3 regions of the Kitasatospora sp. NPDC097643 genome follow, and region 3 is predicted to be linked to each of the others. Evidence: riboswitches for the same ligand, from Rfam matches in the RefSeq annotation. Region 3 holds a riboswitch; each other region holds the start of a gene.
The links. A riboswitch is a leader RNA that binds a small molecule or an ion and turns the genes downstream of it on or off. The one in region 3 is predicted to bind cyclic di-AMP.
Positions count from the first base shown of each region.

Region 1: linked by a shared signal. The riboswitch ahead of ABTY15_RS33060 (LysM peptidoglycan-binding domain-containing protein) and the one ahead of ABTY15_RS29530 (glycoside hydrolase family 16 protein) in region 3 are both predicted to bind cyclic di-AMP.
Region 2: linked by a shared signal. The riboswitch ahead of ABTY15_RS05125 (M23 family metallopeptidase) and the one ahead of ABTY15_RS29530 (glycoside hydrolase family 16 protein) in region 3 are both predicted to bind cyclic di-AMP.

Region 1 covers NZ_JBEOSA010000072.1:1,851-12,199, forward strand. Annotated here, with positions in the region: gene ABTY15_RS33030 (ABC transporter permease) at 1-747, shown strand, start outside; gene ABTY15_RS33035 (NAD(P)/FAD-dependent oxidoreductase) at 927-2,294, opposite strand; gene ABTY15_RS33040 (Ppx/GppA phosphatase family protein) at 2,723-3,658, opposite strand; gene ABTY15_RS33045 (DUF501 domain-containing protein) at 3,661-4,332, opposite strand; gene ABTY15_RS33050 (FtsB family cell division protein) at 4,304-4,801, opposite strand; gene eno (phosphopyruvate hydratase) at 4,969-6,255, opposite strand; gene ABTY15_RS33060 (LysM peptidoglycan-binding domain-containing protein) at 6,556-7,488, opposite strand; cyclic di-AMP (ydaO/yuaA leader) riboswitch at 7,493-7,661, opposite strand; gene ABTY15_RS33065 (cytochrome P450 family protein) at 7,872-9,170, opposite strand; gene ABTY15_RS33070 (SDR family NAD(P)-dependent oxidoreductase) at 9,448-9,882, shown strand; gene ABTY15_RS33075 (nucleoside triphosphate pyrophosphohydrolase) at 9,898-10,349, opposite strand, start outside.
Region 2 covers NZ_JBEOSA010000005.1:21,495-31,843, reverse strand. Annotated here, with positions in the region: gene ABTY15_RS05155 (roadblock/LC7 domain-containing protein) at 1-51, opposite strand, end outside; gene ABTY15_RS05150 (ATP-binding protein) at 35-1,369, opposite strand; gene ABTY15_RS05145 (SpoIIE family protein phosphatase) at 1,530-3,755, opposite strand; gene ABTY15_RS05140 (TetR/AcrR family transcriptional regulator) at 3,894-4,463, opposite strand; gene ABTY15_RS05135 (alpha/beta fold hydrolase) at 4,519-5,346, opposite strand; gene ABTY15_RS05130 (YiaA/YiaB family inner membrane protein) at 5,509-5,799, opposite strand; cyclic di-AMP (ydaO/yuaA leader) riboswitch at 6,018-6,176, shown strand; gene ABTY15_RS05125 (M23 family metallopeptidase) at 6,189-7,028, shown strand; gene ABTY15_RS05120 (hypothetical protein) at 7,151-8,035, opposite strand; gene ABTY15_RS05115 (sensor domain-containing protein) at 8,280-9,023, shown strand; gene ABTY15_RS05110 (hypothetical protein) at 9,140-9,892, shown strand; gene ABTY15_RS05105 (hypothetical protein) at 9,889-10,349, opposite strand, start outside.
Region 3 covers NZ_JBEOSA010000057.1:41,447-51,795, reverse strand. Annotated here, with positions in the region: gene ABTY15_RS29550 (TetR family transcriptional regulator) at 1-393, shown strand, start outside; gene ABTY15_RS29545 (alpha/beta hydrolase) at 587-1,729, shown strand; gene ABTY15_RS29540 (MoaF-related domain-containing protein) at 1,774-2,103, opposite strand; gene ABTY15_RS29535 (esterase/lipase family protein) at 2,311-3,642, shown strand; cyclic di-AMP (ydaO/yuaA leader) riboswitch at 3,929-4,054, shown strand; gene ABTY15_RS29530 (glycoside hydrolase family 16 protein) at 4,056-5,342, shown strand; gene ABTY15_RS29525 (hypothetical protein) at 5,477-6,046, opposite strand; gene ABTY15_RS29520 (IclR family transcriptional regulator) at 6,232-6,972, opposite strand; gene aceB (malate synthase A) at 7,238-8,890, shown strand; gene ABTY15_RS29510 (allophanate hydrolase-related protein) at 9,034-9,435, shown strand; gene ABTY15_RS29505 (winged helix-turn-helix domain-containing protein) at 9,549-10,349, opposite strand, start outside.

The DNA.
Region 1 (10,349 bases), on a different contig from region 3:
GCCGCACTCGGCCAGGGCCAGCTCCTGGTCGACCAGGACGTCGCCACCAGGTTCAACGTCACCACCGGCTCGACCATGACCGTGACCTACCCGGACCGGTCCAGCGGACAGCTCACCGTCGGCGGCGTGTACGAGAAGGCCGGCATGGTCGGCCCGGTCGTCCTGGCCAACAGCGAGATCGTCAAGCACGAGCCGAAGCCGCACATCTCCGAGGTCCTGGTCAAGGGCAAGGACGGCGCGACCGGCGCGCTCAAGCAGTCGCTCAAGGACGCCACCGGCGCCAACCCGGTGATCGAGGTCAAGTCCAAGCAGGACGTCCGGGACGGCTTCAGCCAGGCCATCACCGTCATCCTGAACCTGATGTACGGCCTGCTGGCGATGTCGGTGCTGGTCGCGATCCTCGGTGTGATCAACACGCTGGCCATGTCGGTCTTCGAGCGCAAGCGCGAGATCGGGATGCTGCGGGCGATCGGCCTGGACCGCCGGGGCATCAAGCGGATGGTCCGACTGGAGTCCGTGGTGATCTCGCTGTTCGGCGCCGGCATCGGCATCCTGCTCGGCTGCTTCATCGCCTGGGCGATCAACAGCACGCTGAAGTCCAGCCTGAACGGCCTGACCACCGTGCTGCCGTACGGTCAGCTGGCGCTCTTCCTGCTGCTGGCCGGGCTGGTCGGCCTGGTGGCCGCGCTCTGGCCGGCCCGCCGGGCGGCCAAGCTGGACATCCTGGCGAGCATCAAGACCGACTGACCCCGGTCCCGCACACGCGGAAGGCCCCTGCCGAGAGGGTTCGGCAGGGGCCTTCCAACTTCTGTACTCCGCCCGGTCGCACAACCGGCTGAGCACCACGGAGGTCGTGGTCCGGCAACACTGCCGGGCGGAGGGCCTCCGACTCATACCCCGGCGCTCCCACGCCGGGGTCCGGTCGCTTACTTGCTGGCGAGTTCCTTGTCGGCGGCCGGCTTGGCGGCCTCGACGGGCTTGGTGGGCGGGGTGACCTCCTGGATCGGCAGCTGCGGCTTCTCCATCTGGGAGAGGCCGACCAGCTCGCGCTTCAGGAACATCGCGAGCGTCCAGTCGGTGAAGACCCGGACCTTGCGGTTGAAGGTCGGCACCATCGCGCCGTGGTAGGCGCGGTGGAACCACCAGGCCAGACGGCCCTTCAGCTTCACCTTGCCGAAGAGGATCGCCACGCCCTTGTGCAGGCCGAGACCGGCGACCGCACCGAGGTTCTTGTGCTCGTAGTTCTTCTGCGGGAAGCCCCGCATGCCCGAGATGACGTTGTCACCGAGGACGACGGCCTGACGGCAGGCGTGCTGCGCGTTCGGCGGGCACCAGGCGCCCTCGCCGGCGGCGAGGTCGGGCACCTGGGCGTTGTCGCCGGCGGCCCAGACGTAGTCGAAGCCCTGGACCTGGAGGGTCGGCGCGGTGTCGACGTGGCCGCGCGGGCCCAGCGGCAGGCCGAAGTTGGCCAGCACCGGGTTCGGCTTCACGCCGGCGGTCCACACGATGGTGGACGCGTCCATCTCCAGGCCGTTCTTCAGCACGACGTGGCCGTCGACGCAGGAGTCCATCGAGGTCTCGATGTAGACCTCGATCTGGCGCTCCTCCAGCTTCTCCTTCGTCCACAGACCGAGGTCCGGGCCCATCTCGGGGAGGATGCGGTTGGCCGCCTCCACCACGACGAAGCGCATGTCGTCGCGGCTGACCGTCCGGTACAGCTTCGACGCGTCGCGGGCCATGTCCTCGACCTCGGCGATCGTCTCGACGCCGGCGAAGCCGCCGCCGATGACGACGAAGGTCAGGGCCTTGCGGCGGACCGCCTCGTCCGTGGTGGACTCGGCCTTGTCCAGCTGGGCCATGACGTGGTTGCGGAGGCCGATGGCCTCCTCGACCGTCTTCATGCCGATGCCGTGCTCCGCCAGACCCGGGATCGGGAAGGTGCGGGAGACCGAGCCGGTCGCGACGACCAGGTACTCGAAGGGCAGCTCGTAGCTGTCGCCCGCCGCGGGCTGGATGGTGGCGACCTTGCGGGCGTGGTCCACACCGGTGACCGCACCGGTGAGCACCTCCGCCTTCTTGAGGGCGCTGCGCAGCGGCGCGACGAGGTTGCGAGGCGCGACGTTGCCGCCGGCCGCCTCCGGGAGGAAGGGCAGGTACGTCATGTACGACCGCGGGTCGACGACCGTGACGGTCGCTTCGCCGTAGCGCATCTTCTTGAGGATGCGCATCGCGGCATACAGGCCGACGTAACCACCGCCGACAATGAGGATGCGAGGACGCTCCGTGGTGCTCATATCGGAAAGTATCCAGCACCGTTCGGAGCAGCCTTCGTGAGCCCGGTCACAAGCTGCTGGACACCCCGTGCTACACTGCGCGGCCACAAATCGGCCCCCTGGGCGACACCTCACCACCCCCGGCGGCCCCCCGTGAGCATGCGCGCGGCAACCACCCTGCTGAGCAGCAACGATCCGTATAGGGCCCGGGTTCCCGCTCGCGATTTCGATTTTCAAACCTCAAACGAGGCCTGACCTGCGATCCAGCGGGCGTCACGGACGGCACACCTTCAGTCCCGCATTTCGGACGTAGCGGACCGGCAGCTCCGACGAATGGCGGGCTCGTCATGTGAAGAAATTCACGAACTTTTCCGCACCGGCCCGGGCGCGCCCCGGCCCCGGGCCCCCGAAAGGGGCGCCGGGGCCGGTCGGGTAAGGCGCGCGGGTGGTCAGGAGGCCATACTCCAGGCGATGCCGTCCAGGATGTCGTGCTCGCTCACGACCAGCTCGGCGGCACCGGTCCGGGTCATGATCTCCAGCAGCTCCAGCGCGCCGGCCGCGATCACGTCCACCCGGCCCGGGTGCATCGACGGGATCGCCGCCCGCTCGGCGTGGGTGGCGGTCAGCAGCTCGGCCGCGATCTGCGCGACCCGCTCCCGGCTGAGCCGCGAGTGGTGGATCAGCGCCGAGTCGTAGCCCGGCAGGCCCTGGGCGATCGCGGACACCGTGGTGACCGTGCCGGCCAGGCCCACCAGGGTGGCCGCACCGGTCAGCGGGACGACCTCCTCCGCCTTGTCCAGCTCGGCCCGCACATGCGCCCGGGCGGCCTCGATCTGCTCCGCGGAGGGCAGCTCGACCCCGCCGAAGTGGCGCTCGGTGAGCCGCACGCAGCCGATGTCCACCGAGCGCGCCGCCTGCACGTCCTCGCCGCCCAGCACGAACTCGGTCGAGCCGCCGCCGAGGTCGAAGACCAGGTACGGCGCCGGGAACTGGCCGCCGGTCAGCTCCTTGGTGGCGCCGACGAAGGACAGGTGCGCCTCCTCCTCGCCGCTCACCACCTCGGGCTCAACGCCCAGGATCTCGCGCACGCCCTTGACGTACTCGTCGCTGTTCTCGGCGTCCCGCGAGGCGCTGGTGGCGACGAAGCGGGTGCGCTCCGGGCCGACCCCGAAGCCGGTGATGATCTCCCGGTACTCGCGACAGGCCGCGAAGGTGCGGGCCAGCGCGTCCGGGTGCAGCCGCCCGGTCTGGTCCACGCCCTGGCCCAGCCGGTTGATGATCATCCGACGGTCGAGGTCGGTGATCTCCCCGGTGGCCGGATCCAGATCGGCGACCAGCAGGCGGATCGAGTTGGTGCCGCAGTCGATCGCGGCCACCCGGGTCATGCTCACTGCGACTCCTGCTCCGCTTCGGCGTCCTCGGCGGCGCGCTTCTTGGCGGCGCGCTCGGCGGTCTTCTGCTGCTTGGCCGCGATCACGGCCTCGTGGTCCTGCTCCTTGGCCCGGTTGCGGACGACCCGCTCACCGGCCGCCGCGACCTCGGCCGGGGAGACGCAGGGGCCCTTGGCCCACCAGTCCTCCAGCATCCCGATCGCCTCGTCACCGAGCGGGTTGACGCCCTCGCCGGCCGCCAGCGAGTGGCCGACCAGCACGTGCAGGCACTTCACCCGGTCCGGCATGCCGCCGGCGCTCGGGAAGCCCTCCAGCACCTCGATGGCGTCGCGCCGGGCGATGTAGTCCTCGTGCGCCTTCTGGTAGGCGGCGGCCAGCTCCGGGTCCTCGGCGAGCCGGGCGCTCTGCTCCTTCATCACGCCGTCCGCCTCCAGGGTGCCGATCAGCGAGGCGGCCTTGGGGCAGGTCAGGTAGTACAGCGTCGGGAACGGCGTGCCGTCCGGCAGCCGGGGGGCCGTCTCCACGACGTCCGGGTTGCCGCAGGGGCAGCGGTGCGCCACGCCGCGCAGGCCGCGCGGCACCCGGCCGAGCTGGGCGGCGATGGCCGCGACGTCGGCGTCGGAGACGGTGGGGTGGTTCTCAGTGGTCATGGGGGGAGCGGTCTCCAGCGGAGGACGGGGAAAGCGGACGGGGGGAGGCGGGGGCCAGCGCGACGGTGGCGGCGGCGTCCACCGAGTCCCAGATGCTGGCGTACCAGGGCGTGGCGGCCTTCACCGGGCCGGTGGCCGCGCCGACGGAGGAGGAAGCCGCGGCGGAGGCGGAGCCGGGGGCCGCGGAGGGCTGGGCGGCACCGGATGCGGCCGGGTCCACCGCGATGTACGGGGTCTCCCCCGGCATCGCGTAGTGCAGCCGGGCGCGGGCCTGCGCCTTGACGTACTCCGGGTCCTGCCAGCGGGCCTTCTCCCGGCGCAGCTGTTCGACCTGCTGCCGGGCGTGGTCGGCCTTCGCCCGCTGGGCGGAGATCTCGGCGCGCTGGGAGATGAACTGCCGCGTCGGGTAGGCGAGGATCGCCACCAGCGAGCAGAGCACCAGGACGAGGACGGTCGCCCGGCTCGTGAACCGGGGTCGGGCCGCCAAGCCCGGGATCCTCCAGCCTGCCATCTCCCGTGTCCCCTCCTGTCGCGACGGTGCCCCGCCGTCCACCCTACGGGGTGAACGGCGGGGCACCGGTCAGGCTTGCGCCACCTGGCGCGCTCGGCCCTCGGACGGACCGTACCGACTACTCCGCGGAGCGGCTGTGCTCGTTACTCCGCAGAGCGGAAGCGCGGGAAGGCGCCGCGGCCGGCGTACTCGGCGGCGTCGTCGAGGATCTCCTCGATGCGCAGCAGCTGGTTGTACTTGGCGACGCGCTCGGAGCGGGCCGGGGCACCGGTCTTGATCTGGCCGCAGTTGGTGGCGACGGCCAGGTCGGCGATGGTGACGTCCTCGGTCTCGCCGGAGCGGTGCGACATCATGCAGCGGTAGCCGTTGCGCTGGGCCAGCTCGACGGCGTCCAGGGTCTCGGTCAGCGAGCCGATCTGGTTCACCTTCACCAGCAGCGCGTTGGCGGTGCCGGTCTCGATGCCCTTGGCCAGGCGGGCCGGGTTGGTGACGAACAGGTCGTCGCCGACCAGCTGGACCTTGTCGCCCAGCTTGACGGTCATGGCCTTCCAGCCGTCCCAGTCCGACTCGTCCAGCGGGTCCTCGATGGAGACCAGCGGGTAGGCGGCGACCAGCTCGGCGTAGTACTCGATGAGCTCGGCGGCGGACAGCGCCTTGCCCTCGAACTGGTAGGCGCCGTCCTTGTAGAACTCGGAGGAGGCGACGTCCAGGGCCAGCGCGACGTCACGGCCGGGCACGTAGCCGGCCTTCTGGATGGCCTCCATGATGAGGTCCAGCGCCTCGCGGTTGCTGTCCAGGTTCGGCGCGAAGCCGCCCTCGTCGCCGAGGCCGGTGGACAAGCCGCGGTCCTTCAGCACGCCCTTGAGGGTGTGGTAGACCTCGACGCCCCAGCGGACGGCCTCGGAGAAGGACTCCGCGCCGATCGGGGCGATCATGAACTCCTGGATGTCCACGTTGGAGTCCGCGTGCGAACCACCGTTGAGGATGTTCATCATCGGGACGGGCAGGACGTGCGCGTTCGGGCCGCCCAGGTAGCGGAACAGCGGCAGGTCGCTGGCCTCGGAGGCGGCGTGCGCCACGGCCAGGGAGACGCCCAGGATGGCGTTGGCGCCGAGCGAGGACTTGTCCGGGGTGGCGTCCAGGTCGAGCATGGCCTGGTCGATCAGGCGCTGCTCGGTGGCGTCGTAGCCGACCAGCTCCGGGCCGATCTGCTCGATGACGGCCAGGACGGCCTTCTCCACGCCCTTGCCGAAGTAGCGGTTCTTGTCACCGTCGCGAAGCTCCAGCGCCTCGAAGGCGCCGGTGGAGGCACCCGACGGGACAGCGGCACGGCCGGTGCTGCCGTCGTCGAGGCCGACCTCGACCTCGACCGTGGGGTTGCCACGCGAGTCGAGGATCTCACGGGCTACGACGACATCGATGGACGGCACGAGGCATCTCCTTGCGGAAGCAGGGTCCGGCCGACGGTGGTGATGTCGGCCGGATGATTGCGGAGTCGTTACGACCAGAGCCTAACCGCCCGGGCTCCCGGGGCCACGTCGGCCTCGGCACCGTCTCAGCGTGTGGCCCGACTACCCACCGGTAGTTCACCTGGTTGTCCCACCGAAGTGGGCGAATCAGGGGCGAAGACGGACGAAGGGGTCCGGGTCCTGCCCGGAGTGGCCCCCTCGTCCGCTCGTCAGATCGCCAGGTCGTCAGTTCGTTCGCTCACCCGCCGGACCGGCGCGGGCTCAGCCGAGGTGCAGCACCTGGCCGGGCACGATCAGGTTCGGGTCGCCGCCGACGGTGGCGCGGTTGCCCTCGTAGACGGACTGCCAGCCGCCGGACACGCCCTGGGCGGTGGCGATGCCCGACAGGGTGTCGCCGGCCCGGACGGTGTAGTCGTGGCCGGCCTGCTGGGCGGCGGCGGGGGCCGCGGCGCGCGGGGCCGGGGCGGGCTGGGCCTGGGCGGCCTGCGGGGCGTACTGGGGCTGGGCCGCGGCCTGCGGGGCGTACTGCTGGTAGACGCTCTGGTGGCTGGTCCAGTACCAGGCGCCGTTGTTCTGGTACCAGAACACCTTGGCGTCGGCGTCCCAGCCGGCCTTGCCGGAGAAGCCCGGGGCCTGGGTCTGCGGCTGCGCCTGGGGCTGGGCGTACTGCTGCGGCTGGGCCTGCTGGGCGTGGGCCTGCGGCTTGGCCTGCTGCACCGGCTTCTGAGCCGGCTTCGGCTGGGAAGGCTGGGCCTGCTGGGCGGGCTGGGCGGCGGGCTGGGCCTCGGCCGCGGAGTCGACGGCCGCCGGGGCGCCGCCCTTCGACAGGCCGGCCTTCTGCGAGCAGACCGGCCAGGCGCCCGGCCCCTGCGAGGCCAGCACCTTCTCGGCCACCGTGATCTGCTGCGCCCGGCTGGCCTGGTTGGCCTGCGGCGCGTACGAGGTGCCGCCGTACGCCTTCCAGGTGCCGGAGGTGAACTGCAGGCCGCCGTAGAAGCCGTTGCCGGTGTTGATGCTCCAGTTGCCGCCGCTCTCGCACTGGGCGACCGCGTCCCAGGTGGAGGCCGGGGCGGCGGAGGCACCGGTGGCGGTGAGGATCGGCATCGCGAGTCCGACGCCGGCCACACCGGCGACGGCGATGGCCTTCTCGGCCTGGGTGCGACGACGGTGACGGCCAGTTCCAACGAACAGCATGAAGGGTCCCTCTCCGCACGCCTGCGAGGTGAGCTGTCGGGTTCGGACCGGGAGGTGGCCCGGCCGCCGGTGAGCGGAAACGATTCCGCTCGGGCGGCTTCACCCCAAGCCGTGGAGGACGGCAACAAACCTGGTTCCCCCGCCCCTGCCCAGGGTTCTGGTCGGTTTCCCGTGGCGCGGCGGGCAGGATTCGGCGTTCCGCGCACGAGGTCCGCAGCTGCGAACTCCACGGAGAGTAGACAGATCCTCAGAGCAATCACAAGCTCATATCACCGACATCACACAGAAATTACGGCCCGTGGTCGATCGCCTACCAACGGAGGCTGTTTGTCCGGATTGATGGGTGTTCATACCGGGGTAAGGAGAGCGTTGGCGACGCCCCGTCAGCGTGTCGGAGCGTCGGGGCGGGCGTGCGGCGAGTGGGTTTCCGGACTGAATTCGACCGGAAGTTCACGAAGCCCACGCATGATCAGGCCACCCCGCCAGCGCAGATTCTCCGGGCTTTCCGCCAACCGCAGATCCGGCAGCCGGGAAAGCAGCGTGGCCAGCGCACTCCGCCCCTCCAGGCGGGCCAGCGGAGCGCCGATGCAGTAGTGGATGCCGTGCCCGAAACCCAGGTGCGGATTGTCCGTCCGGGCCAGATCCAGGGTGTTCTCGTCCGCGAACCTGGCCGGATCGCGATCGGCCGCCGCCAGCACCACCAGCACCGGATCGCCCACCGGGATGTCCACCCCGCCGATCGACAGCGGACGGGTCGCGAACCGCCAGGTCGCCAGCTCCACCGGCCCGTCGTAGCGCAGGAGTTCCTCGATCCCGGTCTCCAGCAGCCCGGTCTCGCCGCGCGCCACCGACTCCTGGAGCAACACCCGCTGCTCCGGGTTGCGCAGCAGCGCGTACGTGCCGTTGCCGATCAGGTTGACGGTCGTCTCGAAGCCGGCGAAGAGCAGGATGAAGGCCATCGCCGCGGCCTCGTTCTCGGTCAGGTGCTCGCCGTGGTCGCTCGCCCGGATCAGCCCCGAGATCAGGTCGTCCCCCAGGTCCGCCCGCTTGCGGTGGATCAGCTCCAGCAGGTACGCCCGCATCCGCTTCACCGCCCGCCCCACGCCGCCGCGTTGGGCGCCGCCGTGGCCCGGCTTCGTGTGTCGCAGCATCATCCCGGCCCAGTCGCGGAAGTCGTCCTGGTCCTCGGCCGGCACGCCCAGCATGTCGCAGATCGCGTAGATGGGGAGCGGGAAGGCGAACTCGTGGATCAGGTCCGCCGAACCGCGCTGCGCGAAGCCGTCGATCAGGCGGTCCGTGAGCTGCTGCACGCGCGGCTCGAACTCCGCCACCCGGCGCGGCGTGAACGCCTTCGACACCAGGCGGCGCAGCCGGGTGTGGTCCGGCGGGTCGATGTTCAGCAGGTGGGTCATCAGGTCCGCCTGCCGCTCCCCCGGGATGCCCACCCGGCCGGTGCGGTGCGCCTGCTCGCTGTGGTGCGCCGGGTTCTTCGACAGCCGGCCGTCCGCCAGCGCCTGCCGGGCGTCCGCGTACCGGGTCACCAGCCAGGCCTCCACCCCGCTCGGCAGGGTGGTGCGGTGCACCGGGGCGTGCTCGCGCAGCCAGGCGTAGGCGGGGTACGGGTCGGCGGCGAACTCCCAGGTGAAGAGCTGCGGGGCGGCGGGGTCGGGCTGAACTGGCATGGGTCGACGGTATCCGGTGGGTCACCCGCCCCGGGGACGGCTCGGGGACGGCTCGGGGCGGGGTCGGTTCCCGGTCGGGCGCGGCTCGGACGCGGGTCGGGGCGGGGTCGGGCGCGGCCGGGTCGGGAAACCTCCTTGGACAGCTCTTAACCGTGCGGTGGGCGTGAGCCTGGTCACCTGCGGGGTAATCCCTGTTGCGGAGGGTCAGGACCTGCCTACGATCCTCCGCAGAAATCGTGGGCGCCGGTGCGGTGCCGCCCACAGGGAGGAGCGACCAATGAGGGTCAGCGGGGCAGTCGTCGTGATCGCGGTACTCGACGGCGGGTCGGGAGCCGACCTGGCCCGCCGCTTCGCCGCAGCCGGCGCCGCCGGAATGCTGATCGCCGACCAGCACGTCGGCGTCGCCGAGGACCTCGCCACCGAGCTCGACCGGACGGGCTGCCCCGTCGTCGGCGTCAGCGGGGACATCCGCCGCCCCAGCGACGTCGCGGCCCTCGTCGACACCGCCGAGAAGCACCTCGGACCGATCGACCTCTTCTGCGTCGCCGGCCCCGGCGGCGAACGGATCATCTCCCTCTCCGACCTGCCCGACCACCTCGACCTGGAGCGCCTCGCCGAACTCCTGGCCCTCGTCGGCGAGGCGATCGGCGAGGTCGTCCCGCCCGTCCCGCCGCAGCGGCACCCGGTCGAGCACACCGCCACGGCGGCCTGAGGCCGCCCTGCGCGGCTACTCCTCGTCCGGCTCGAGCCCCTCGGCCGCGCGCACCACGTCCCGGTAACCGCGCGCGGCCGAGCGCAGCGCGGCGTCCACGTCCACCCCGGCGTCGTGCGCCCGCTGCGCCACCGCGAGCAACAGCCTGCCCGTCGACTCCGCGGTCAGCTCCGCCGGCAGCTCGTACGGCTCGTCCGGCACACCCGCGAAGCCCGACCGGCGCACCCGCGACACCAGCTTCGCCGCGTACGCCAGCGAGGGCAGCCCGGCCGGCACGCCGTCCAGCACCGACTCGCGGTCCGTCTTCTCGGCCGCCTTCAGCCGCTCCCAGCTCGCCTCCACCTCGGCGGAGTCCCCGGCCTCCACGTCGCCGAAGACGTGCGGGTGCCGGTACATCAGCTTCTCGACGATGTCACCGGCCACGTCGTCGATCGAGAACGCGTCCGTCGGGTGCTCCTCGGCGATCC
Region 2 (10,349 bases), on a different contig from region 3:
GACGGAGACGATGTCGGCGAGCAGCCAGCCGAGATCAGGGGCGGTGGTCATGGAACTCTCCGGAGCGCTGGGGAAGTCGGGGGGAGACGGGGGAAGCATCGGACTGGGCCTGGGCCCGCACGGCCGACCGGCCGCTCGCGGTACCGGCCTGGAACATCGCCATGAACGCCTGCGCGTCCCGGGCCGAGCGGTACGGCGGGGCGGGCGGCGGCGTCGGAGCGGCGGGTGGGGTGGGGCGGTGGGCGCGGTCGCGCCGGTGGCTCCGGCGGGGCAGCGGCGGCGGGGTGGTGCCGGCCGGCGGCCCGAGCGGTTCGCGGGGCGCGAGCGGCTCGTACGGTCCGAGCGGCTCGTACGGTCCGAGCGGCCCGGCGGGGCGGTGGGCCGGCGGGGTGTCCACCAGCGGGTGGCCGGCGGCGGGGGCGGCCGGCAGCGGGCCGAAGCCGAACCCCCGGTCGTCCGGCCCCAGTCCGGGGACGGTCGGCGGCAGCGGCTCGGTGAGCAGCGCGTTCGGCAGCAGCACGACGACGCGCACGCCGCCGTACGGGGAGGGCGCGGAGCTGAGGGTGACCCGGAAGCCGTACTGCTCGGCGAGCCGGCCGACCGCGGCCAGGCCCAACTGCGGTACCTCGCCCAGCCGGGAGACCTCCAGGGTGCTGCCGCCGGCGAGCGCGGCGGCGGCCTTGGCGACGGCCTGTTCCGGCATCCCGACGCCGCCGTCGTCGATCTCGATGACGGCGCCGTTGTGCACCGGCATGAGGGTGACGAAGACCTGGGTGCTGGGCGGGGAGTAGCGGGTGGCGTTGTCCAGCAGTTCGGCGACGGCGTGGATCAGTGCCTCGGCGGCGGCGCCGACCACGGCGGTCTCGATCCGGCTGCGGACCACCACCCGCTGGAACGGCAGGATGCGCGACTGGGCGCCGCGGACGACGTCCTCCAGCGAGACCGGCTCGGGCCAGTGCCGGCCGGCCCGCGCGCCGCAGAGCACGGCCAGGGTCTGGGCCAGCCGGGCCTGTTGGGCGGCGGCGTGGTCGGCCTTGAGCAGGCCCTCCAGCAGCGCCGGGTCGTCGTGGGTGCGTTCCATCTCGTCGAGCAGGGCCTGCTGGTCGTGGGCCATGACGAGGATCCGGCGGGCGACGCTGAGGAAGGCCCGCTGGGTGGAGGCGGTGAGCTCCTGCTCCTGCTGAACGGCGGCCAGGTCGGCGCCGCGGCGGGAGAGTTCGGTGCCGAGCTGCTCCTGGAGGCGCGCGAGGTCGCGCTGCAAGCGGTCGGCGCGGCGGCGTTGGGTGACGGACACGGCGCGGTAGCGCGCGGCGGCCACGAGGGCGAGGGCGGCGAGCACGCCGGTAGCCGTTGCGCACCACTGAGTCATCGTCACGCCGCGAATTCTAGGGTGATGATCCTACGAAGGTGTGAACGGATCCCGCCATGTGACCGGATCTCGTCAAAATCCGGTCAACACGGCGTCAATGAGGCGTGGTTCGTCCGCGATCCGGACACCGGCCCTCCGGGAGCGGTCCGCACCGGAGCGGCTAGGTGCGGTGCAGGAGCAGCAGCGCCACGTCGTCCGGGCGCGAGCGGCGCTCGGTGACGTTCAGGGTGAGCAGATCGGCCAGCCGCTCCAGCGCCGGTGCCGGACCGATCCGCCCCGGCCCGGTCTGCCGGGCCCACAGCTCCAGCCCGCCCAGCATCCGCTGCACCGACTCGTCGTAGTCCTCCTCCCGGTCCTCGACCAGCCCGTCGGTGTACACCAGCAGCGTCTCGCCGACCGCCAGCCGGCCGACCGTCAACTGGTACGGCTGCCCCGGGTCCACCCCGAGCGGCGGGCCGCCCGGCAGGTCCAGCTCGACGGCCTTCGCCCCGGCGACCCGCACCGGCGCCGGGTGCCCGGCCCGGGCGCCGGCCAGCGCGCCGTCGGCCGGGTCCAGGGTCAGGTAGAGGCAGGTCGCGAACAGGTCGGTGTCCAGCTCGGCGAGCAGCCGGCTGGTCCGGGCCAGCGTGGCGGCCGGGTCGTGGCCGTCCGTCGCGTACGCCCGCAGGCCGCTGCGCAGCTGGCCCATCACCGCGGTCGCCTCGGCGTTGTGGCCCTGGACGTCGCCGATCACCACCCCGATCCGGCCGTCCGGCAGCTTCAGCAGGTCGTACCAGTCGCCGCCGATCTGCATGCCCTCGGTGCTCGGCAGGTAGCGGGCGGCGCTGGCGATCCCGGGCAGCCGGGGCAGGGTGCGCGGGAGCATCGCGCGCTGGAGCTCGGTCGCGCGGTGGAGATGGGTGTCGTAGAGCCGGGCCCGCTCCAGGGACTGCGCGAGGATCCCGGCGAACGCCGAGTACAGCGTGCGGTCCTCCCGGCTGAACGACCGCTCGGTGGCGAAGGTGATCAGGCAGGAGCCCACCTGCCGTCCGGAGGCGATCAGCGGCAGCACCGCCCAGGCGGCGGGGGTGAGCGGCCCGCCGTGCCCCGCGGTCCGGCCCGGTTCGCTGAACAGCGGCGCGGAGCGGGTCAGCGCGTGCTGCATCACGCCCTCGGACAGGTCCGCCAGCCGGGTGAGCTCGGTGCGGCGCGGCCCGCCGTACACGGTGTGCGACACCGGCAGCAGCCGGCCCTCGTCCACCAGGTCCAGCACGATGCTGGCGGCGCCGAAGGCCGGGCGGGCGACGTCGGTGACGGCGGTGGTGACGTCCCGGACGGTCACCGCGCGGGACAGCGCCCGGGTGAGGGCCAGCAGCAGCGCCGTCCGCGCCCCGGCCGCGGAGCTCTCCTCGCCCTGCTGCTCCGCTTCCGGCGGCGGCTCCCGGTCCGCGAACAGGCCGGCGATCCGGACCGGGCGGTGGTGGGTGTCCAGCATCACCTCGCCGGTCTCCTCGATCCGGGCCACCCCGCCGCCCCGGCGCAGCACCCGGTACGCGATCCGGTACCGGCCGCCCGTCGCGAGCGCCTCGGCGAGCGCCGCCTGCACGTCGGGCAGGTCCTCGGGGTGGACGATCCGGTCCAGCTCGGGGGCGGAGCCGTCCGGGGTGGCGGCCTGGCCGGTGACCCTGAAGGCCTCGGCGTCCCAGTAGCTCTCCCCGGTGACCAGGTCGCGCTCGAAGGCGCCGTGCCCGGCGGCCCGCACGGCCAGCGACAGCATCGGGTGGGCCAGCCCGGCGGCGCGGGTCTCCGCGCCCTCCCGGGGCGGCGCTGCCGGGCCCGGCGGGGTGCGCGGCTCGGCGTGGCCGAGCAGGTGCGAGATCCGGTGGGCGCAGGCGTCGCCGATGGTCTCCAGGACGTCCAGGTCGCGCCGGGGGACGGTGCCCCGGTGGGCCAGCGCGAGGGCGAGCACGCCGACCGGCCGCTCGTCGACGATCATCGGCAGGGCGATCACGGCGACCATCCCGGTGCCCATGCCGACGTTCCGGTTGGGGTAGTCGACGCTGGTGTGCTCGGGGGAGAGCAGGTACGGGCGGCGCAGCCGCAGGGCCATCGCGGCGGGCAGGTCGCCGGCCGGATCGACGACGCCGTAGCGCTCGTGGACCCAGTCCGGCAGCCCGTGCGAGGCGGTGAGCCGGAGCATTCCGGCGGAATCCAGCAGGTAGAGCGCGGAACCCTCGCCGGTGATCCAACTCGGGCCCTCGGCCAGGACGGTGCCGAGCAGTTCGGCGGCGCTGGTGCAGCCGAGCAGTAACCGCACGCAGCGCATGGCACTGCGGGCCGTGGGACTGCTGCGCGGCGTCCGGCCCTCGTCCTCGGCCGGGGGAAGCCACGGCGAGGTCAGGTCCATCGGATACCCGGCCTTTCCGCTCCGAGGGGGTGGGTGCCCTAGGGGTGCCCCAGCGGGCACTCGGTTCTTAACACCTTATTTCTTATGCGGATCAATGGTGACCCGGCCGTCCCACCGGCACCGGCGTCCGCCCTCCGCTCAGGGGGAGGGCCAGCTGTGGAGGCCGTTGGTGAGGAGCGTGATGAGGCGGGTCTGGGTGGTGGTGAGGTCCTCGGCGAGCTGGAACGCGCCGGTGATGGAGAGGGAGGCGAAGCCGTGGGCGAGGGAGCGGACGGTGCGGGCGGCGTGGATCGCCTCGGGGCCGTCGAGGCCGTACTCCCGCAGGACGGCGATGATCACTCCGACCAGCCGGGTCGCCGCGCGGGTGAGGTCGTCGTCGGGCTGCGGGGCCTGGGGGAGGGCGTTGTAGCGGTGCGGGTGTTCGGTGGCGTACGCGTGGTAGGCGCGCAGCACGGCGGCGACGGCGTCGTCCCCGCTGCGGCCGACGGCGGCCTCGGCGAGCCGGTCGGCGAGCTCCTCGGTGACCCGGACGGCGATCAGCCGGCGCAGTTCGGCGAGTCCGCCGCTGACGTGCTTGTACAGCGAGGGGGTGGCGACGCCGGCCCGGGCGGCGACGGCGGCGAGGGTGAGGGCGTCGGTGCCCTGCTCGTCGATGAGGGCGAGGGCGTGGTCGACGACCTGCTCGGGGGTGAGGCCTACGCGGGGCATGGTGTCGGGTTCTCCGTGGCAGCGGTGGTCGGGCGAGTCGGGCGGGTCCGGCGGGTCAGCCGAGTTCGGCGAGGAAGGGCAGCAGGGCCTCGGCGGTGGCCTGCGGGTTGTCGGCCATCGGGTAGTGCCCGGACCCTTCGATCATCACCTTCCGCGCCTTGAGCGCGGCGGCCTGCCGGTCGGCGACCAGTTCGGGCTTCGGGAAGTCGGGGTCCTTGCTGCCCATCAGGACGAGCGCCGGGCAGTGGACGGCGGCGCTCCAGCCGATCGGTGCCGAGTCGCCGCGCACGTGGCCGCGGATGGCGGTCTTGCGGCCGGGGGTGCGCATGGCGGCGACGAGCCCGTTCACGTACGCGTCGAAGTCCGCGGGCTTGGCACCGGGGTAGGCCATCTTGCGGTGGTAGAAGCCCCAGAAGGCGGGCCAGTGGACGAGCATCGTGCCCATGGCGTGGACGACGCCGCGCATGAGGGCGTTCGGCGGGAGGTTCTCGACGAAGGCGTCGAGGAGGACGATGCCGGCGACCCGCTCGGGGGCGTCCCCGGCGAGCTTGACCACGGTCGCGCCGGTGTAGGAGTTGCCGACCAGGACGGCGCGGTCGATGTCGAGGTGGTCCAGCAGGGCGAGGACGTCGGTGGCGATCGCGGCGGGGGAGTAGTCGTCCCAGACGATCGAGGACTCGCCGAAGCCGCGCAGGTCCATGGTGATCACCCGGCGGCCGGCGGCCGTGAGCAGCGGGTGGAGGTGCCGGTAGGCGGCGCGGGTGTCGAGCATCCCGGGGAGCAGGACGACGGGGGCGCCGTCGCCCTGCCGGGTGTCGTCGTAGGCGATCCGGCCGCCGGGGACGTCGAGGTACTGGGTGGCGGGGGTGCTGGTGCCGTTCATGGTGGGCCTCCTCGGTCCGCCGGGGACTGTCATCGGCGGTGCTGCCGATAGCCATAAAGCTAAGGCTAATAGCCTTAGCCGTCAAGCCATCGACCCGAAGTCGATCCTGCTCGTCGCGACCCGCTCGGGCGCCCGGACCCGCTCAGACGTGCTCAGACCCCCTCAGACCCCCTCGACCTTGAACGGGTCGTGCTCGCTGAGCAGCTTCTCCAGCCGGGCCTGGTCCACCCGGGTGACCATCTCGTTGGTCTCCTGCCGGTCCCGCACCACCTTGGCCAGCGTGAACGAGGAGGTGACGGTGTAGAGCAGGCCGATCCCGAGGAAGGCCCGGGTCCAGCCGCCGACCGGCAGGTAGGCGATGCCGACAGCGAGGGCACTGCCGGACAGGGCGAAGGACAGGACGGCCTGGATGTAGTACGCGGCCGTGGTGCGTGTCTGCATCGGTGCGCTCATGCCGCCAGGATGCGGTCGGCCAGGTCGCCGACACATGAGTACGGGTACTCAGATAAGGGGTCGTTCGTTGACGCCCCATCGTGCGGGGTGGTGCCGGTGAGGGCGGAGGGTGCGGCGAAGGGTGCGGCGAAGGGTGGGCCGATGGCTTGGAATCAGGGCGCCCTAGGATTAACGTTTGATAACGCAGCGCGGTCGTCAACGCCGTACCCAGACGGCACCGTGCGCCGTCGCCTAATCCCGCCGGCCGGCCTCCGGGCAGGTCAGGGAGCCGGGGAACCACGTTCCTTGGGGTGAATCGGCGGGGCTCCGGCCCGGCCGTAGGAGACCTTCCTGCTCCGAACCCGTCAGCTAACCCGGTAGGCGCGAAGGAAGGAAAGGAGCGCGCCTCCGTGGCGTCGACGCACACCCCGGCACACCCCGCCGGCCCCGCAGCCGGTACCCAGCTCCTCGACCACCCCGCGCCGGACGGGCCCGAGGAGGGATTCCCGGGCCCGGAGGCCGAGGCCAACCGCCACCGGATGCCGCGTCAGACCCGCGGGGCCTCCCCGCTGCTCGGCGTCACCGCGGTCGCCGCCACCCTGGGCGCGACCGGCTTCGCCTCCGCCACCCCGGCCGCCGCGCCCGCCGTCGAGGCCCCGGACGAGACCCCGGTCGCCCTCTCCGCCGACCCCGGCCTCGCGCTCGCCGCCCGCATCCAGCTTCAGGCCGACAGCCAGCGCACCGCCGCCGAGGAGAGCGCCCGCGTGCAGGCCGCGCAGGAGGCCGAGGCGAAGGCCGCCGCCAAGGAGGCCGAGGCGAAGAAGGCCGCCGAGGACGCCGAGAAGGCCAAGGCCGCCGCGCTCACCCTGCCGTTGCGCGACTACTACCTCTCCGCCCACTACGGCCAGAGCGCCCGCTACTGGGCGCACCTGCACACCGGCCTGGACTTCGCCGCCGACACCGGCACCCCGGTGTACGCGATCGGCCAGGGCACCATCACCTCGGCCGGCTGGGCCGGCGCGTACGGCTACCGGATCATCGAGACCCTGCCCGACGGCACCGAGATCTGGTACAACCACCTCTCCGCGATCAACAAGGCCTCCGGCAAGGTCGCCTCCGGCCAGCAGATCGGCAAGGTCGGCGCGACCGGCAACGTCACCGGCCCGCACCTGCACCTGGAGGTCCGCCCCGGTGGCGGCGCCCCGGTCGACCCGGAGACCTGGCTCCAGCAGCACGGCCTCAACCCCTGACGCGACACCCCCGCACGACGAGGACCCGCACGACGAGGACCCGCACGACGAGGACCCCGAACGGCGACACCCCCGAACGACGAGGGCCCCGGCCCGCCCCACGGCGGCCGGGGCCCTCGCGCTCACTCCTCCGGCGGCAGCTGCGCCAGGTACGCGTCGATCTCCTCCTGCCCGGGCTCCGGCGCGAGCTCCGGGAACTCCTCGATCAGCAGCCGCGGCAGCCCCGGTACCGTCCACTCCCCGCACAGCACGAGCGCCGCCTCCGCCGCCGCGTCCTCGAACTGCCCGAAGTCCCCGGCCAGTTCGTCCGGCATCGGCCGCCCGAGGGCGGTCAGCTCGGCCAGGTTGCGGTAGCTGCGCCGCATCAGGCCCTGCTCCAGCAGTCGGCGCGCGCCGTCGGTGGCCATGCCGACCGAGAGCACCCGGGCCGGCCCCCACCCCTGCTCGTCGATCTCGTCCAGCCAGCCGGTCGGCACCAGTGCGGCGAACGCGGCCAGCCGCTCCTCCTCCGCGAGTGCGCGGAAGCCGGTCAGCCAGTCCCGTACCGCCGCGCCGTCCGCCCCGTCTGTGAGGTCCACGTCGTGCGCGTGCAGCAGCAGGGCGTACAGCCGGGGCCAGGTGACCAGGTCGGCGCGGCGCAGCAGCCCGGCGGCGACCTCGCCCTGCCACTCGGCCTCGGCGTGCAGCCGCTCCTGGCGCTTGGCGTTCAGCCGCCGGGCCGCCCGCTGGTGGTCGATCAGCAGTCGGACCGCCTCGCCGTACGCCAACGGGTCCTCCTCCGGCGCGGGTTGGACGTACAGGTGGAGTCGTTCGTACAGCAGGTGCTCCACCGCGTTCGAGGTCAGCTCGGGCCAGCCGTCGTGCATCCTGCCCCCGCCCAGCTCCAGCAGCGCCAGCACCGTGCGCAGCGGCGCCTCGGCCACCGGGGTGCGGCCCTGCTCCGCCGCCCAGGCGAGCAGGTCGGCGGCCCTGGTGCGCGGGGCGAGCCGCAGGTCTTCGTCGTTCATAGCCCGAACGGTAACCGCTGGTCGCGGGTGGGGTCGGCAGCCTGGTCCCGGTCCGCGTCACCGGCCCGCGCCCGGCCGTCCGCGAGCACCACCGAACCCCGGGCGCCGTCGACCGACCGGGGGGTTAACCCCACCCCCGGTCCGGCAGCGCACCGGATGCCCTCCGGCCCGCGGTTCCAGAAGACTTGAGGACGTCAGCAGGCGAGGACAGCAGCAGCCGAGAACGAGGGGCCGAGGCCGGAACATGAGCAGCATCCAGCACGCGCAGGACCGCGACCGGGACGCCTTCGGCGGGTACGGCCGTGACGGGTACCCGGGCGCCCGGGTGCGCCGGACGGAGCAGCCGCCGGCGTTCTGGCGGGCGCCGTTCTCCGCGCACCACTACCGCGAGCTCGGCTTCCTGCTGACCGGCCTGCCGGTGGCGGTCGCCGGCTTCAGCGTCGCGATCACCCTGTTCGCGCTGGGCGTCGGCACCTTCGTCACCGTCCTCGGCCTGCCGATGCTGGCCGGGCTGACCGCCGCCGGCCGCGGCTTCGGCCGGCTGGAGCGGGCCCGGGCGCGCGGCATGCTGGCCCTGGACGTGCCCGGTCCGGCACCGGTGCGTCAGGTCCGGCCGGGCGGCTGGGGGGCGATCACCGCGCGGCTGGCGGACGCGGCGGGCTGGAAGGGCGCGCTGTACCAGGTGCTGATGTTCCCGTGGGCGGTGTTCGCCTTCTCGGTGTCGCTGGTGTTCCTGGTGCTCGGCTGGGCGATGGCGCTCTACCCGGTCTACCACTGGGTCTTCCCGACCTACACCTCCTGGCACGGGTACCGGGTCTTCGACTTCCGCGACAGCGACAACGTCCGGCACGTGTACGACGTCCAGGGGGTCTGGCAGATCGCCGGGGTCTCGCTGGCCGGGCTGCTGATCGTCCTGCTCACCGCGCAGCTGGTCCGCGGCCTGACCAAGGTGCACCGGGTCGCCGTCCGGGGCCTGCTCGCCGGCTGACCCGCGCCCGCCGCTCAGCCCGCCCGAACCGGCCCCACCCGGCCCCACCCGGCCCCGTCCGCACTCCGGATCCGCTCCCGAGTGCGGACGGGGCCGGGCCGTGTTCGGATGGCCGGGTGTCCGCCGAAACCCCGGCCGTGACCCCGGGCGTCCTGGTCACCTCCCGCCCGCTGGACGAGTACTGCGGGCTCTTCGGCCTCACCCGGGCCCGGCTCGCCGCCCTGCCCGGACCGCTGCTGGACTGCCCGGGCGGCGCCGCCGGACTGGCCGCCGAGGCGCGCGGGCTCGGCTGCCGGGTCATCGCCGTCGACCCCGCGTACGCCCTGCCCCGGGCCGAGGTCGCCGCCCACGCGCTGGCCGGCCGGGCGTCGATGGCGGCCGCGATGGCGGCCCGCCCGGCCCGGTACCCGCCGCCGCACCCCCACCGCGCGGACCGCTACCTGCGCAGCTGGGACCGCGCCCGCCGGCTGTTCACCGCCGACGCGGCCGCCCACCCACAGTGGTACCTGGCCGCCGCGCTGCCCCGGCTGCCGTTCGCGGACGGCGTCTTCGCCCTCACCCTGAGCGGCCACCTGCTCTTCGCCTACCCCGAAGTCTTCGGCCCGGAGCGGCAGTTGGCGGCACTGGCGGAACTGGTCCGGGTCACCTCCCCGGCCGGCGAGGTCCGCGTCCAGCCGCTGTGCGACGGCCGCGGCCGCCGCTGCGGCCACCTCGACGGGCTGCGGTACGCGCTCGGCGAGCGCCGGATCGCCAGCGAGGTCCACCGCCTCCCGGGCGCCGGGGACGGGCGCACCCGGCGCGTCCTGGTGCTGCGGGCCGCCGACCACCGCCGCCGGGCCGCCACGCCCGGAGCCGGGGTTGCGCCTTAGGGGTTCTCCACCGGGGGCGCCTCCACCGGGGCGGGGGCCGGTGCGGCCGACTGCTGAGGCAGGAACGCCGCGACCTGAAGCCGGGACAGTATCTTCTCCGCCAGCCAGCTGCGGTCCGAGCCGTACGGGATGCCGTCCGGCAGCACCAGCTGACCGGCCACCGCGTCGCGCAGCCGCTGCGCCTCGCCGGCGGGCAGCCGGGAGAGCAGGCCCCGGGCGGCCAGCAGCGCGTGGTACTGCTCGAAGCCCGAGCGGGGCCGCTCGATCGCCTCCAGCACGCTCGGCAGGTCGGCTAGCGCGGGGTCGCCCTGCATCAGCGCGAGCGCCTGGATCCGGCGGCCCTCCGAACCGTCCGCGAACAGGTCCCGCACCTGGTCGGCGGTGAGCGCCGAGCGGCGCGCGGTCGACCGGACCTCCGCCACCACGCCCTCCGGCCCGGCCGAGGCCGAGGAGGAGG
Region 3 (10,349 bases):
GACCAGTTCGCCGCGAGCGCGACCGACCTCCCGGTCCGCGAGGCGCTGCGACGCTCGGCGGTCGCGTCCCTGACCCCGGCCGACGACTCCGCCGCCGAGGCGATGCAGTGGACCCGCAGCCTGTTGCGCGACCCCCGCCTCGACGGCACCTGGCAGCGCGTGCACGCCGATTCGGAGGAGCGGCTGCGCGTTGTTCTCGCCGAGCGCTGCCCGAACGGGACCGACCCGCTGGAGATCCGTCTGGCCGCCGCCGCCGCGACCACGGCGATCCGCGTCGCGCTGGAGGAGTGGGCCGGCTCCGACGCCCCCGCCACCGGCCCCGGCTCCCCGCAGGACCTCGGCGCCCGCTGCATGGACGAACTCACGGCGGGGCTGCGGCTCTGGGCCGCCTGACAACTGACAGATAACAGATGACAGATAACAGATTTCGAAATCTGAAGTCTGTTATCTGTCCGCTGTCATCTGTCACCCCTCCGCCACCCCGCTAGGGTGGGTGATCACGCGCCCCGGCGGGGGAACCGGGGGGACCTCCCGGGTGTCCTGAGCGGAGGGGGCGGGGAGTTCGAGGCGTGGGAGCAAGTAGGACATGGGTCTGACGAGCCACAAGGTGCTGGCGCTGACCGTATTGATCGCCGTCGTGATGATGGCCGGCACGGTCTGGCTGTGGCCCAGACTTGCCCGGCAGACCTGGCAGGCCGTGCTCGGCCGGATCGGCGCGCTGCTCGCGACCCAGCTCGCGGTGCTCGCCGCACTCGGGCTGGTGGCGAACAACTACTTCTCCTTCTACAGCAGTTGGGACGACCTGCTGGGCACCGGCGACAACGGCCCGGTGGTCATCCACAACAAGGCGGACGCCTCCGGCCGGCTCCTCGTCGAGACGATCGGCCACGCCAGCGTCCAGGGCGGCGGCGCGCTGGGCCGCGAGCCCGGCCAGTCCGGCGAGATCCGCAAGGTGCGCATCGACGGGGCCGTCACCCGGCTGTCCACCGAGGGGTACGTCTACCTCCCGCCGCAGTACTTCCAGCCCGAGTACGCGCACAAGCAGTTCCCGGCGGTGATCGTCAGCACCGGCTTTCCCGGGCTCGCCGAGAACCTGATCACCCGGTTCAACTACCCCGGCGCGGCGCTCAAGCTGCTCCAGGAGGGCCGGATGCAGCCGACCGTCATGGTCCTGATGCGCCCCTCGCCCGCCCTGCCGCAGGACACCGAGTGCGAGGACATCCCGGGCGGCGCGCAGTCCGACACGTACTTCACCAAGGACGTCCCCTCGGCGATCCAGGCGAGCTTCCGGGTCTCCACCGACCCGCAGGCCTGGGCCTTCATGGGCAACTCGACCGGCGGCTACTGCGCCCTCAAGCTGGCCATGCGCCACCCCGACGTCTTCCCCACCGCCGTCTCACTGTCCGGCTACTACCAGGCCGCCGACGACCCGACCACCGGGGACCTCTTCGGAGGCAGCAAGCAGCGCCGCAACGAGGCCGACCTGATGTGGCGCCTGAAGAACCTGCCGCAGCCGAAGGTGTCGGTCCTGCTGGCCGGCACCAAGCAGGGCGACGGCGACTACCGCCGCGAGACCGACGCCTTCGTCGACGCCGTGCAGAGCCCGATGAAGGTCTCCTACGCCAACCTGGAGACCGGCGGCCACAACTTCGAGACCTGGAGCCGGCTGCTGCCGTCCTCGCTGGAGTGGCTGTCCCAGCACCTCAAGGTGCCGGACCAGACCGCCTGAGGCCTGCCCGAGGCCCCCCGGGGAGGGGAGGGAAACCGGTCGATTCAGGCGACCTGCTCCAGCGTGCCGGTGTGCAGCTCGCCGACCCGGCCGCCCTCGCCCTCGAAGGTCCAGAACGCGCGCACCGTCAGCCGGCCGAGGTCCATGACGTGGCTGACGGTGATCCCGCTCTGCTCCGTCCAGCTGACGAAGTAGATCTCCGGGGCGACCTCGGCGACGTGCAGCTGGACGTCCTCCCACTGGCCCGCCGACTCGCCGAGCCCCTCCCAGCGCAGCCGCTTGCCGTCGGCCGAGTAGGCGTTGCGGAAGGCCGCGCCGTTGTCGGCCCGAAAGAGGTAGGTGCGGCCGGCGAAGGCGGGCAGGGACGCGGTCATGGCTGGGCGGTTCCTCGCTCCTGTGAGGCCGTGCACGGCGGTCTTGTGCACTGCGGAAGATGTCGGACCTCCAATTTATCCGACCGGGCGTGCCGGCTGGGCGGAACGGACGACACTGCGCCACGGCACGGTCCACCACCGGGCCGCCCGCCGGATGTGCGACCGGCACATGGGCGACCACCCCGGCCGGTCCTACCGTCCACCCCCATGAGACGCACCCCCACCGGAGCCACCCCCACCAGAGTGGTCCCCACCCGAGCGGTCCCCACCAGACCGGCCGCCGCCGCGAGGCCGGCCGCACTCCTCACCGTCCTCCTCACCCTCGCCGCCCTGCTCCTCGGCACCCCCGCCCCGGCCCGGGCAGCGGCCACCGCCGCCCCTCTCACCCTGGAAGCCACCTTCCCCGCCCCCGGCAACGGCTGGGCCAAGGTCGAGCGCTACCTCGACACCACCCCCGGCTTCCGCACCGAGCAGTACCCGGCCGACGGCCGCGGCGACCAGGACGGCGCCCGCCGGACGTACTTCGGCGGCACCGGCGAGCCGTACTCCGGCCGCTTCCTCCTCTACTCCGCCACCGGCTGGGACACCGGCAGCCGGGGCACACCCGTCCTGCTCGTCCACGGCGCCAACGACAACGCCGACCGCGCCTGGGCGAACCCGGGGGAGAGCGGCACCTGCGGCGCCGCCGACTGCCCCGCCACCGGCCTCGCCCAGTACCTCGCCGGGACGGGCCACCGGGTCTTCGCGATCGGCTTCGCCCACAAGCACGGCGACAACCTGCTCCAGGCCCAGGCGGTCGGGGACGCCGTCGCGCTGATCCGGGCCCGCCTCGGGGTGCCCCAGGTGGACGTGGTGGCGTGGAGCAAGGGCGAGGTGGCCGCGCGGGCGTACGTGTCCTCGGTGCGCCCGTCCTGGGGGCGGGCCTACGCGGGCGACGTCCGCCGCCTGGTCACCCTGGGCGGACCGAACGGCGGGCTCGACTACGTCTACGCGCACGGCTGGTCGTTCGACCTGGCCACCTGGCCGGCCTGCGGCGGCACCGCCAACGCGCCGTCCCCGCACCTCTACATGACCTGTTACGGGACGTACACCGCGCAGCCCTGCCTGGGCGTGCTGCCGAGCGGCGGGTACGACTGCTACCCGGGCCAGCGCCAGCTGCTCGCCCGTTGGGACGGCCGGTACGGGGTGGACGCCACCGCCCAGGACTGGTGGACGACGTACTACGGCGGCCAGGGCTTCTACACCTCCGGCCAGGGCATCCAGGCCGCCGTCGACGCCGGCTCGCTGATCGCGCCGTTGCAGCGGGCCGGGATCCCGGCCTCGGTCCGTACCTACCTGCTCGCGGGCGGCTCGGCCGACATCCCGGGCGTGCTGAACGAGAACCGCGGGCCGAGCGACGGCATCGTGTTCACCGCCAGCGCCCTGGACACCACCGGCATCGGGACGGTCGGCGGCACCCGGCTGCTCGGCGGCCTCAACCACCTGGAGCTGGCCTGGGCGCCGGAGGCCGCGAGCCAGATCGAGGCCTGGCTCGGCTGACGTGCGACGCCGCCCTTCGACGCCACCTTCGGCGCCGCCCTTCGACGTCGCCTTGCCAGTGCCGCCCCACCAGGTTGATCAACTCCGCTGCCACCCAGCGTCGTTGATCGACACCACTGTGAGCTGCACGACAACGGGCCCGGTCGGGTTGTCCGTTCACGGACGGCCTGCCTAGCCTGCAACGGTCGTCCGCTGTCGTCGCGGACCCCGCCGCCGGGACGCCTAGTCCCGTCCACCCGCCGGCGGGCAACCGAGCACCACAGCGGACGGGAGCGGGGGAACCAAGGTCAGCGCCCGGCCCGCACGTTCGCGCGTGCGGGCCGCGGCTAGGGGTGAAGCCGCTCCCACCGGCGGCCGGGCAACTGCAGCCCGAATCCGACAGCTCACCTCGCAGGCGTCGCAGAGGACACTCCATGCCCCAGTCTGCCCTCCGGCGCCGCGCGCCCCGCCACGCCCGTCCGTCCCGCCGCGGCCGCTTCGCCGCCCTCGCCGCCACCGGAGCGGTCGCCGTCAGCGGCGCCGGCCTGCTCGGCCTGCCGGCGACCGTGGCCGCCCAGGCCGCGACCTTCCCGACGGCCACCACCCCGACCGTCACCCAGGACCGGCTCGCCCCGGCCACCATGGTCGCGGGCAAGGCCAGCACGGCCTCGCTCGCCCTGCACTCCTCGGCCTGCTTCACCGCCAAGACCGTGGGCGTGGGCGTCCGCGACGCGGCCGGCACCAACCTCGACTTCCCCGGCAACGCCTCCAACGTGCAGATCTGCCCGGGCGGGCTGACGTTCACCAGCGGCGCGCGCACCCTGTCGGCCGGGACGTACAGCCAGTTCGGCTTCTGGCAGGACCTCGGCGGCGCCTGGCACAACCTGCCCGCCCAGCAACTGGTGGTCTCCAGCACGGCGACCGCGACCGCCACGCCGACCCCCACCCCCACCCCCACCGCGACCGCCACGCCGACCCCGTCGCCGACGGCCACCGCCTCGCCGAGCGCCACCCCCAGCCCGGCCTCCCCGGTCGCAGGCAAGTCGCTGACCTGGTCCGACGAGTTCAACGGCCCGATCACCTGGGGCTCACGCTGGGTCGGCGACAAGAGCACCGCGTACAAGTACGGCAACCACAACCCGGACGACAACAAGCTCGACTGGCTGAACAAGAACAACGTCAGCGTCGCGAACGGCGTCGCCACCTTCACCGCCAGCCCCAGCGGCAACACCCTGGAGAACGGCAAGCAGGCCTGGAACGCGGGCTTCCTCACCACCGAGGGCTCCAGCGAGGGCTTCCAGGTGAAGACCGGCGACTACGCCGAGACCAGGGTCAAGATGCCGTCCGGCTCCGGTGCCTGGCCGGCCCTGTGGACCTGGAAGAACGGCAACGGGGAGATCGACTCCTTCGAGTACCACCCGGACAACCCGAACCTGCTGGAGCTGACCAACCACGTCAACCCGGGCAACGCCAAGTACTACACCGACGCGAGCGCCGTCGCCAAGGACCAGTGGGTGACCATCGGCACCTACTACGGCGCCACCTCGGTGGACTGGTACGTCAACGGCGTCAAGGTGTTCTCGGACGGCAAGGGCGTCGGCACCAACTTCTCGGCGTACCTGATCCTCAACCTGTCGGTGTGCGCGGGGCAGTACCACCCGGCGCCGCAGGGGACCACCCCGCTCAGCTTCGCCGCGGACTACGTCCGGGTCTACCGCTGAGACCCGGGCTGTCAGGCCCAGCCGCTCGGGCCTGACAGCTCACCCTGATCACCCTGACCACGCTTCACGCCGGAGCGCTCGGGCCCGACGACTCGGCCCCGAGCGCTCCGGCGTGACGGCTCCGGTGCGACGCCTCAGGACTCGTCGTCCGTCTCGACCACCCGGAGCTCGAACGGCTGCCGGTTGTTGCGCTCGTCCTTGTCGTCCGCGCTGCGCACCGCGACCCAGCCGCCGTCCAGCGGGCCCAGCGGCACGTCCGGGGAGAGCCGGACCGGAACGAGCGCGGTCGCGCTGCGGCCCTCCTTCAGCCCGGCCCCGAAGACGCAGCGCACCCGGTGACCGTTCTGGAACACCTCACAGTCCTGCGGGAAGAACGGGCCCTCCGGCGTCACGCCCTCCGGCAGGGTGACCACGACGGTCAACGAGGAGGCCGTGGTGTCCGGGCCGCGGTTGGCGACGAAGGCGTGGACGGTGGTGGTGCCACCGGGGGCGACCGCGTCGGGGTCGATCCGGACCACCTCCAGGTCGGAGTGCGAGGGCGCCGCGGCCACGGCCGGGCCCACGTCCACCACCGGCCTGGGGTCGGGTCGCCGCAGTGCCCAGGACGGGCCGGCGGCCAGCACCGCCGCCGCACAGCCCGCCGCCACCACCGCGACCAGCCCGGCCCCGCCGAATCCCCGACTCCGCGCGCTGCTGCGCTCCATCGCCGCTCACCCGTGCCCTTGCGTTCCGGCGGCCCGCGCCGTCGCGGGCCGCGTCCGCACCAGGGTGGCGGAGCGGTCGCGGGGGCCCGGTGCAACCCGCCAGCCGTCCGCCCGAACGGACGAACCCGCGCACCGGAAGTCGACCGAGCCGACTTCCGGTGCACGGGCACGCTGCTGACTGCCCGTCAGGGGGCGAGGACCTGCCCCAGTCGGGCCGCGATCTGACGCATCACCGGCACCAGCGAGGACGCTCCCGCCTGCTCCTCCAGCGCCCTGATCCGGGCCTCCGGGCCGGAGACCGAGAGCGCCGTGGGCGTCGGCGCGCCCGGTACGGCGAGCGCGATGCAGCGGACGCCGATCTCCTGCTCCTGGTCGTCGACGACGTAGCCGCGTTCGCGCGCCTCGGCGAGCTGGTGGAGCAGCTCCTGTGGGTCGGTGACGGTGTACTCGGTGTGCGCGGGCAGCGGGTTGGGGCCGAGGACGGCCCGCGCCTCCTCCTCGGGCAGCTGGGCCAGCAGTGCCTTGCCGACGCCGGTGCAGTGCGGCTGCACCCGGCGGCCGACCTCGGTGAACATCCGCATCGAGCGCCGCGACTGCACCTGTCCGACGTAGACCACCTCGCCGCCCTCCAGCACCGCCAGGTTGGCGGTCTCGCCGGTGGCCTCCATGAGTTCGGCCAGGTACGGGCGGGCCCAGCTGCCGAGCAGGCGGCCGGCGGTCTCGCCGAGGCGGATCAGCCGGGGGCCGAGGGTGTAGCGGCGCGCGGTGTCCTGGCGTACATAGCCCTGCTGGACGAGGGTACGAACCAGGCGGTGGATGGTCGGCATCGGGAGGCCGGAACTGGTGGAGAGCTCGCTCAGCGTGGCCACTCCGCCGGAGTCGGCCAGCGCCTCCAGCAGTTGGAAGGCGCGCTCGACGGACTGCACGCCACCGCTCGCGCGGTCGGTGCCCGTCGCCGATGCTGAGCCTGGCGTCCCTGCTGTGTCGGGGGTCGCAACCACCGGCGTTCCCTTCGCTGTCGGGGGAGGAGTAGAGTCCCTGCGATCACCTCAACAAACCGTTGAAATTCTGTATCGCGGAAACTAGTCTCCACCTTACAGAATCGAACTCGTCGACAGGCGGGTTCCGATCAAGGAAGTTCCCACCGGAGCTCCCTTCGCCAGGCTCAACCGTCTTAGGAGTGTCCTGCTCATGGCTGCAGATCAGGGACCCGTCGGCACCTCCCCTGCCGCTCCGGTCGTCACTGTCGCCGGTCCGCGCGTCCACCGGGCGGAGGAGGTGCTCACTCCGGAGGCGGTCGCCTTCGTCGTCGGCCTCCACCGCGCGTTCGAAGGCCGCCGGCAGGAGCTGCTGAGCAGGCGGAAGACCCGACGCGCGGAGATCGCGCAGGCCGGCACGCTGGACTTCCTGCCCGGGACGGCCGAGGTCCGGGCCGGCGACTGGAAGGTCGCCGAGGCGCCCCGCGCCCTCCAGGACCGCCGGGTCGAGATCACCGGCCCCACCGACCGCAAGATGGTCATCAACGCCCTCAACTCCGGCGCGAAGATCTGGCTCGCCGACTTCGAGGACGCCACCTCCCCGACCTGGGAGAACGTGGTGAGCGGCCAGATCAACCTGATCGACGCCTTCGAGGGCCGGATCGACTTCACCACCTCCGCCGGCAAGGCGTACACCCTCAAGCCCGCCGCCGAACTGGCCACCGTGGTGGTCCGCCCGCGCGGCTGGCACCTCGACGAGAACCACCTGCTCGTCGACGGTGTCCCGGTGGCCGGCGCCTTCTTCGACTTCGGCCTCTACTTCTTCCACAACGCGGCCCGGCTGCTCGCCAAGGGCGTCGAGGATCCCAACTCCGGCCCGTACTTCTACCTGCCGAAGACCGAGAGCCACCTCGAGGCCCGGCTGTGGAACGACGTGTTCACCCACGCCCAGGCCCAGCTCGGCATCCCGCACGGCACCATCCGGGCCACCGTGCTGATCGAGACCATCACCGCCGCGTTCGAGATGGACGAGATCCTCTACGAGCTGCGCGACCACGCGGCCGGCCTCAACGCGGGCCGCTGGGACTACCTGTTCTCGATCGTGAAGAACTTCCGCGACGCCGGCGAGCACTACATCCTGCCGGACCGCAACGCCGTCACCATGGCCTCGCCGTTCATGGCCGCCTACACCCGCCTGCTGGTGCAGACCTGCCACAAGCGCGGCGCCCACGCCATCGGCGGCATGGCCGCGTTCATCCCCAGCCGCAAGGACCCCGAGGTCAACGCCGCCGCGCTGGAGAAGGTCAAGGCCGACAAGGACCGCGAGGCCGGCAACGGCTTCGACGGCTCCTGGGTCGCCCACCCCGACCTGGTGCCGGTCGCCCGCGCCTCCTTCGACGCGGTCCTCGGCGAGCGTCCCAACCAGAAGGACAACCCGGGGCCGTCCGAGCCGGTCACCGCCGAGCAGCTGCTCGACATCGCCGGCGCCGGCGGCACCTGCACCCACGCCGGACTGCACAACGCCGTCCAGGTCGGCATCCGCTACATCGAGGCCTGGCTGCGCGGCCTCGGCGCGGTCGGCATCTTCAACATGATGGAGGACGCCGCCACCGCCGAGATCTCCCGCTCGCAGATCTGGCAGTGGATCCACAACGGCGTCGTCCTCTCCGACACCGGGGAGAAGGCCACCGCCGACCTGGTCCGCACCCTGGTCGCCGCCGAGCTGGCCGAACTCCGCGCCGAGCTGGGCGACGAGGCCTACGCCGCCGGCCGCTGGCGCGAGGCCGCCAAGCTCTTCGAACAGGTCGCCCTGGCCGAGGACTTCGCGGACTTCCTCACCCTTCCCGCGCTTCCCCTACTGGGCTGAGCCCAATCTATCCGCCGGCGCCACCGCTGCCGCCTGCCAGGCTGTAGCACTCGCGCCGACCCTTTGCTCCGTTCCGTACGGCGACGAAACCACCTGTCCTCTCGCCGCCGTACGGGACGGCTTCCCCGGTGAGGAGTTCACCCGTGGCACGCATCTTCTTCAACGGCCAGGCCATGGTCGGCGGGCCCTTCCACGCCTCGGTGGCCGACGCCCTGATCGGCCCCGCCCGCACCGCCCCCGGCTACCGCTTCTTCTCCATCGACCACAGCGGCGGGACGGATGTCTGCCCCGGCCTGCTGCCCGACCCCGCCGCCGACACCGCCATCGAGGGCGAGCTGTACGACGTCTCCCTGGAGCACCTGCGCGACGTCATCCTCCCCGGTGAGCCGCGCGAACTGGAGCTCGGCGTCATCGAGCTCGACGACGGCTCCGCCTGCCTCTCCATGCTGCTCGCCCGCGGCGAGGTCGAGCGCGGCGTCCACCGCGAGATCACCCACCACGGCGGCTGGCGCGCCTACCTGGCCACGCTGGGGCGGACGGCCTGAGCGGCGGACAGCGAACAGCGGACAGACGACAGCAAACAGCTGACAGCTGACGGCGAACAGATAACAGCGAACAGATAACAGATGACGAAAGTTGTCAGCTGTCATCTGTTCGTTCAACCCCGTCCACCCGCCACCAGCGCGTTCCCCAGGGCGCTGCGCCGGTACAGCACCCGGCGGCCGTGCCGGGCGCGTTCCAGCAGGCCGGCCGCCGCGAGCGCGCCCAGGTGGCGGCTCACCGCGCCCGGGGTGACGCCCAGCCGGTGCGCCAACTCCGTGGTGCTGGACGGGGTTTCCAGCATTGCCAGCAGCCGGGCCCGGGGCGCGCCGATCAGCGCGGTCAGCGCCGTCAGCGGCCCGGGCGCCGCCGCGGGCCGCCCGGCCACCAGCCCCTCGCCCATGGTGGCCTTGCCCCGCGCCGGGTAGCAGATCAGCGGCGGCCCGACCTGGGTGATGTCGGTCTGCGCGCCCATCCCGAACAGCGTCGGGATCAGCACCAGCCCCCGCCCGGCGACCTCCACCGAGGTGCCCAGCGCCTGCACCGCCGGGTTGGAGTCGTTCAGCGTCAGCACCCCGGCCCGCCAGGAGAGCCGGAAGTCGAGGTCGGCGAAGAGCCCCTCCGCGCCGCGCTCGGAGAGCATCCGGCCCCGGTAGGCGATGTCCGCCTCCAGCACCGAACGCGCCCGCGGCCACCACGTCGGCGACAGGCAGCGGACCCAGTACGCCTCCAGCTCCCCGGCCGCCCGCGCGACCAGTGCCGAGGGATCGTCCAGCAGTGCGGCGAGCACCGGCGGCACCGGGCTCCCGTCGCTGCGGTAGGCGGCCAGCACGTCCGCCCGTGCCACCTCCGGCGGGGTGGCAGCCATCCCGGCGAGCTCCTCGGCGAAGTCCGGGTGGGGCGAGGACGGCCGGGGCGT